2 regions of the Halomonas sp. SCS19 genome follow, and region 1 is predicted to be linked to the other one. Evidence: riboswitches for the same ligand, from Rfam matches in the RefSeq annotation. Region 1 holds a riboswitch; the other holds the start of a gene.
What was found. A riboswitch is a leader RNA that binds a small molecule or an ion and turns the genes downstream of it on or off. The one in region 1 is predicted to bind thiamine pyrophosphate.
Positions count from the first base shown of each region.

Region 2: it holds a riboswitch for thiamine pyrophosphate, as region 1 does, so the genes downstream of both, thiC (phosphomethylpyrimidine synthase ThiC) here and NFH97_RS01715 (sodium:solute symporter family protein) in region 1, are expected to answer to the same signal.

Region 1 is NZ_JAMSHN010000001.1:437,299-440,863, reverse strand. Features, by position in the region: gene NFH97_RS01715 (sodium:solute symporter family protein) at 1-1,381, opposite strand, end outside; TPP riboswitch at 1,462-1,564, opposite strand; gene NFH97_RS01710 (hypothetical protein) at 1,624-2,412, opposite strand; gene NFH97_RS01705 (sensor domain-containing diguanylate cyclase) at 2,584-3,565, shown strand, end outside.
Region 2 is NZ_JAMSHN010000001.1:634,771-638,335, reverse strand. Features, by position in the region: gene thiC (phosphomethylpyrimidine synthase ThiC) at 1-1,446, opposite strand, end outside; TPP riboswitch at 1,524-1,658, opposite strand; gene tenA (thiaminase II) at 1,670-2,338, opposite strand; TPP riboswitch at 2,420-2,573, opposite strand; gene NFH97_RS02555 (GSCFA domain-containing protein) at 3,335-3,565, shown strand, end outside.

The sequences.
Region 1 (3,565 bases):
GCAGCTTCATCAGCACCAGCGAGACCAGCACCGGCACGAAGGCCGCCAGCAGGAAGGATTCCAGCAGGGTGGCGGTACCGCCGCTGGGGGACGGGAACATCGCCAGCCCGGCGACCAGACCTGCAGCGGTGCTGAGGACCGCGTTGCGCCCGTCGTAGCGGCGATTGAACAGACCGAAGAACACCGGGAAGGCCGCCGCCGAGCACAGCAGGTCCGCCAGCAGGAACAGATAGAGCACGCTGTAGCCCTGGGCCGCCACCCAGGTCACCGGCACCGCTGCGGCGACGATCAGCCAGCGTGCCAGGCGCATCAGGGTGGCTTCGCTGGCCTGGGGCAGCAGCCGGTGCATGTCGACGGCGATGATGCTGGAGGTGGCGTTGACGGTGGTGTCGGCACTGCTCATCACCAGGGCCAGACCCAGCGGAATCAAGGCCAGGGCGAACCACAGCGGCACCTCGGACAGCAGCACGCTGAACAGCGCCACCGAACCGTCTCCCTCGAGCCCGAGGCCGACGAAGGCCAGGCCGAACAGGCCCATCAGCACGATCACCGGAAAGTTGAACAGCCCTGCGATCCAGAAGCCCCGCCGCAGCACCTTGCTGTCCCGGGCGGCGTAGATGCGCTGCCAGGTGCCCTGGTAGAACAGGCCGGTCAGCATCACCGCGATAAAGAACGTCAGGCCGGCACGCAGGCCACCGGCATCGGTGACATCCAGCAACTGGGGCGCACGTTCCTGCAGACCCTCGAGCGTCGGCGCGACGCCGCCGGCGGCCTGCCAGCCGAACACCAGCAGCAGCGCCAGCAACGGCAGGATCACCAGCATCTGTACCTTGTCGGTGAAGATGGTGGTGCGCAGGCCGCCGTAGAAGGTGTAGAGCAGGGTCGCGATCATCACTACGCAGGCGGTCAGCCACAGCGGGATCGGCGCCAGCAGGGTGACCATATGGGCGATTGCGGTGAGGCCTGCCGCCAGCGAAATGAACAGATAGAACAGCATGATCGTCAGGGTGAAGGCGTACATGGTGCGCCCGTAGCGATGGATCACGAACTCGGTAAGGCCGTGGCCTTCGGGGATCAGCTCACGCATGCGTCGTCCCAGCGGGATCATCACCAGGCGCGGGACCATGGAACCCAGCGCATAGCCCAGTACCGCGCCGATGCCGCCCCAGGTGGCCGCCTGGGCGGGGCCGAACAGGATCCAGGTGCCCAGGGTGGTGGCCACCAGGGTCAACACCGTGGCGCGGGTGTTCTGGCTGTTGCGAGCCGAGATGTAGTCATCCAGGCCGCCCTGACGACGTCGGGCATAGATCAGGCCGGGGATGGCAAAGATGGCGGCGCACAGCAGAAGCCACAGCGCCGTCCAGGTGGGATCGAGCATCATCGAAAGAAGACCTCTTTCTTGTCGTTGTCCGCAGGGACCGGTGGACAGGCGGGACGAGCGGCGGACAGGAAGAAAGAGGAGATAACGCAACCATCCTTCCCTTCGCCGGCATGACCCGGATCAGGTTCAAAGGGTTACCGCGTGATGCGGAATCTCAGCCGTCAGGCTCCCCCAGGAATGCGCACAGCGTAGGACCGCCTCCGATGGCTGTCAATTGGCGCTTTGGCCGCAGCGACGGGGCGTCAGACGGTGGGCGAGGTGCGCAGGCTGTGCCAGCCATCGTAAAGCCAGTTCGCCGCTCGGCTTGGATCGATGTCAGTCATCGCCAGATAGCCATGACAGCAGGCCTCGCGGCTCGCTCGCGCAATGGTCGAGGCGTCGGTGGCGTCCATCACCAGGGTGCGTCGGTGCCCGCCGCCGCCGCGCAGGAAGGGAGCTGCGGGCGCGCGCTGGAACTCGACGCCTGCCGGCAGGGGCGTTGTCGAGTGATGCGTGTCGGGGTAGTCCGGGGCGCACAGGATGACTTCGAAGCCGAGCCGTTGTCCCTGGCGCGCCAGGTCGGCATTGACCGGGGAGTGGCCGGTCAGCACCAGACGCAAGGCCGGCTGGATCAGCACCTCGACGACGTCGTCGCCGATCTGGACCAGCGGATTGGTTGGCGTGGGTCGCTGCAGGTTCATGGACGTACTGCCCAGGCTGACGCGGCGAATCAGCGATGGCTGGCCGGCGAGCGTTGCATGGATGACCTCCAGGTGCACCAGGGTCTCGCTGCTCGGTGACAGGCGCTCGACCAGGCAGGGGGTGCCATCGTTGGCGTTGTTGTCGATATTGACCAGACAGGCGCCGCCGTCCCGGGCCTGGGTCAGCAAGATGGGCTGTCCGGCGTACCCGGGGCCATCGGCATCGCTGGTGACGCTCAGGTGGGGGAAGGCGGGAGCAGGGGTGCCCAGGCGCGTGCACAGCCAGCTGGTATCCCCGCGATTGGCCAGCGTCAGGGCGTGTTCGATGGCGACAAGGTCCTGGTGGTTCATGGGCAGCTCCCGCGGCGGTGTCGGCGACGCCAGCATAACGTGGAAGCGGGCAAGCGAAATAATCCGGCATCTATAAGCATCTTTTTATAGGCTAGAGAAGACGGCACGCGAGCCGCCAGGGTATTGACCTGCTGCCGGTCCAGGGCAGGGCTTACGCAAGGAGATGTCCTCATGGAGCGTTTTGCCTGGGTGGAAGAGGCATTGGTGTCGTCCGGAACGGTGCTGGTACGCCTGACGCCGGAGTTGCAGGTGCACGACGTGGTCGGTGATGCCGTGCGCGTGCTGGGCGAGCCCGGAGAGGTCTGGATCGGGCGGGGGCTGGCAGAGCTGCCTGGCGAGGCCGCGGCAGTAGCTGAAGCCTGGGTCTCCCGGGGTGCCGCTCACGCTGCCAAGCCTTCGATGCCGCTGGAACTGGGTGATGGTAGCTGCTGTCGCCTGGCCGATGGTGGGCTGGTGCTGCGACTGTCGGCTCGGCAGAAGGCAAGCCGCGGTGTCATCGCGCGGATGGCCGACCACCTGCCGGTGATGGTGGCCTACGTCGACCGCGACTTCTGCTTCCGTTTCAACAATCGTGCCTACCTCGACTTCATCGGCCTGCCTGCCGAGGCGCTGATGGGGCAGCCGGTGTCTTCGGTGCTCGATGCAGACTCCTACGCCAAGATCCGGCCACGTTTCGATCTGGCACTGGCGGGGCAGGAGGTCAGCTACGAGGATTCCCTGGTGCTCCAGGATGGTCGCCAGATCTACTTCAAGGTCCACTATCTGCCGGACCTGGTGGAAGATGAGGTGATGGGCTTCTACGCCATCATCCAGGACGTCTCCGAGTATCGCTCGATGATCCAGTTGTTACGGGATGTCCATACCGGGGTAAATCGCACCGATATCGGAGTATCAGAGATCGTCGACATGCTGCTGCGTGACGCCTTGAGCTATCTGAGGCTGGATATCGCGCTGGTCAGTCAGGTCGAGGGGGAGCGTTACACGGTGCGCTGGGCGGCCTCGGATAATGCGCCAGTAGGGGCCGGCGACAGCTTTGCACTGGGTGACACCTACTGTCGGCTGACCCTCGACGCCGATGACGTCTTCCATTCCCACCGCGCCGGGCAGGACGAGCGAGTCAAGGGCCACCCCTGCTACGAGAACTTTCAGCTGG
Region 2 (3,565 bases), 200 kb from region 1:
GGTCACCAGCGGCCCAAGGGTATAGAAGGGCGCCTCGTCGCAGTACTCGAGCTGCTTGTCCATGTTCTCCTTGACCAGGTGCATGGGCACGTGGCCGGGGCCTTCGATCATCACCTGGACGTCGTGCTTCCAGGCGATATGGGTCAGCTCACCCAGGGTCTTGAGCTCCGCCATCTGGGCCTCGTCGTTGGCGTCGGCCACCGAGCCCGGGCGCAGGCCATCGCCCAGCGAGAAGGCCACGTCGTACTGCTTGCAGATCTCGCAGATTTCCTCGAAGTGGGTGTAGAGGAAGCTTTCCTGGTGATGGTAAAGGCACCACTTGGCCATGATCGAGCCACCGCGGGAGACGATGCCGGTGACCCGGTTGGCGGTCAGCGGTACGTAGCGCAGCAGCACGCCTGCGTGGATGGTGAAGTAGTCCACGCCCTGTTCGGCCTGCTCGATCAGGGTGTCGCGGAACACCTCCCAGGTGAGGTCCTCGGCCACGCCCTTGACCTTCTCCAGCGCCTGATAGAGCGGCACCGTGCCGATCGGTACCGGCGAGTTGCGGATGATCCACTCGCGGGTTTCGTGGATGTTCTGGCCAGTGGACAGATCCATGATGGTATCGGCGCCCCAGCGGATGCCCCAGGTCATCTTCTCGACCTCTTGCTCGATGGAGGAGGTCACCGCCGAGTTGCCCAGATTGCCATTGATCTTCACCAGGAAGTTGCGCCCGATGATCATCGGCTCGGCTTCCGGGTGGTTGATGTTGGCGGGGATGATGGCGCGCCCGGCGGCGACTTCCTGGCGCACGAACTCGGGGGTGATCTCCTCTGGCAGACGGGCGCCGAAGCCCTGCCCGGGATGCTGGTGGCCAAGGATGCGCTCGACCTCGTCGCTGCCTCGATAGCCATCGGCCAGGGCCTGGCGGCGCTGATTCTCGCGGATGGCGATGAACTCCATCTCCGGGGTGATGATGCCGCGGCGGGCATAGTGCAGCTGGGTGACATTGCCGGCGCTGCCGTCGGCGCCACGACGTGCGCGGCGCGGCGTTCGGGTCAGTTCGAAACGCAGCGGGGCGAGCGTCGGGTCGTTGGCACGTCGGCGACCGTAGTCCGAGGTCGGGCCATCGAGCCATTCGGTGTCGTCGCGCTCCTCGATCCAGGGCCGGCGCAACTCGGCAAGCCCGCGACGCAGGTCGACCTCGACCTGGGGATCGGTGTAGGGGCCGGAGGTGTCGTAGACCAAGAGCGGCGGATTGGCCTCGTCGGCCCCGGAGGTGCGGGTCGCCGACAGCGAAATCTCGCGAAACGGCACCCGCAGGTCGTCGCGGGAGCCCTTTACATAGACCTTGCGCGAACCCGGCAGGGGCGTAACTGCGGCCTGGTCGACCTGGGCGGTCTCGGCCAGGAAGTGCGCGCTATGGCGAGTTTTGTTGGCGGAAACGGGTTGATCGAGCGGCATTGGCTTGTCCTTCTCACGGCACTGGGTGCTGGCGTTGTTGTGTGCATCGCGTGAGGAAGGAGGGGGCGTCGTGGCCTGGGCCGTGAGCGCTTGATCCCTACGCTGGTCCTCACCGCGATGCCATGGCATCGGGGTTACCCCCAGATCAGGTTCAACGGGTCCCATGCGCTGCATGATCTCAGCCGCCTCTGGCGGCCCCCCGTCAAGCGTGGTGCTGATTGTGTTAGTCGCTTAGATCGAGTCCCATCTGCCAGAAGTCGATCTCGAGTCGTGTTGCGTCGGCGAAGATCCGTGACAGTCGCGCAAAGCGCTCGCCGGATACCTGGCCAAGCTGATCATCGAGCCAGGCCTGCTCCTGGCGTGCGGCGGCCTGGAAGTCGTCGCTTTCGTACATGGCGATCCAGGCGTCGAAGGGGTTGTCGGCACCGCGCAGGGTGTCCGAACGGGCGTTGAGGTTTCGTGCGATATCGGCGTAGCCGACCATGCAGGGGGCCAGCGCCACGTGCAGGTCCAAGAGGTCGCCGCGGCTGCCGGCGTCCAGCACGTAGCGGGTATAGGCCAGGGTGGCGCGGGCTTCGGGCAGCTCGGCGAGTTCGGCCTCGCCGATGCCCCAGTCGCGGCAGAAGGCGAGATGCAGGCCGAGTTCCACGTCGAGGATGGTCTTCATGCCGTCGAAGGCGCCGCGCAGCTCGTCGAGGCTGTGGCTCTTGTAGGCCGCCAGGGCGTAGGCCCGGGAGAACTGCAGCAGAAACAGATAGTCCTGCTTCAGATAGTGACGGAAGCTGGCGTCGGCCAGTTCACCACGGCCAAGGGCGAGCACGAAGTCGTGTTCGATGTAGGCGTGCCAGTCATCGCGGCAGGCGTCGACAAGATCGGTAAAGCGGTAGCCCATGTTGCCTCCGGTTGGTGCGGATCCGGAGGGCGGCGGCCAAGGACACGGCGACGAGAAAGGAGGGAGGTGCGCGCGCAGGGGCAGACACCACCGCCTGATTCCCTACGCCGGTTCAAGGTGTGAAGCCACACCGCACCCGGATCAGGTTCCACGGGATCGGCGCTGGCGGCCGGTGATTCGTCACCCTGGCCCTGCGCCATCTCAGCCGGATTCACCGGCACCCCGTCAAGCGAGTCTGAATCGAGTCTAGCATGACCTCGAAGGGAGTCCACCTCGGCTTGGCAAGAACCGATCCCGATCAGTAGATACGCCGCTGGGGGGAGGAGGTTCCCACGATATCGCGAGAGTGCAACTGCCCAGATATCTGGAGAAGTTTCCGCATGGTTGAGAATGCATTTTATCCGATTGAGGAAATGTGGCGAAGTAGAGTCCTGATTGATCAATTCGACAAAGTTTCGACGATTTTGTTGTTGTTTAAAGGGGTATTTTCGTGGTTTTTCTTGGATGTTCTCTGGATTGTATTTGCGTGTTTTGCGGCTGCCTGATAGAGAAGATGTGAGAGAATCTAGAGTGAAAAAAGTACGTTTTTTTATCGATATTCTGACATTCGTTGTGCGCTTGACGACTCCTTTGTGAAGAAGGGAAGAAAGTGAAAGGTGTGTTGGTCCCGTTTTATTGGAAGCATTGGTTCGCCGAGTTTTCATGGAAGCTAAAAATGCTTGCTTTGTTCTCTTTTGAACCCCCCATGGGTCAGGGAAATGGTGCATGGGAAAGGTTTTATGAAGGGTTCCGGGGCCGTTGTCAGTGCTCGTTTCTCAACACAATAGACAAATATTTCGCCTATCTTTTTTTATGCAAATATTTTAGAAAGGAAGACGAGATGCCAGTGTTGGCGTAAACATTCCTATTCGTCGTGGCAATGGGTGATTTAAGATAGACGTTATCAATTTTGTTCGTTCGCGACCGATATTATATCTTATATTTGAGGTGAGTAAGATGAATCCATATTCGACACTTCCAGACCGTGCCTTCTGGAAAAAAGCTGTATCCGAAAAGTCAATTTTTGACATATCCAATTTGTGGTCTCCAAAGTTCAAGATCACAAAGGATAGTAAAGTGGTTACCTTCGGTTCCTGCTTTGCGCAACATATTGGAAATGCTCTTGATAGCAGAGGGTTCAACTGGGTCTCGACAGAAACTCCACCCAAGGGGCTCTCGCAGGAAAAT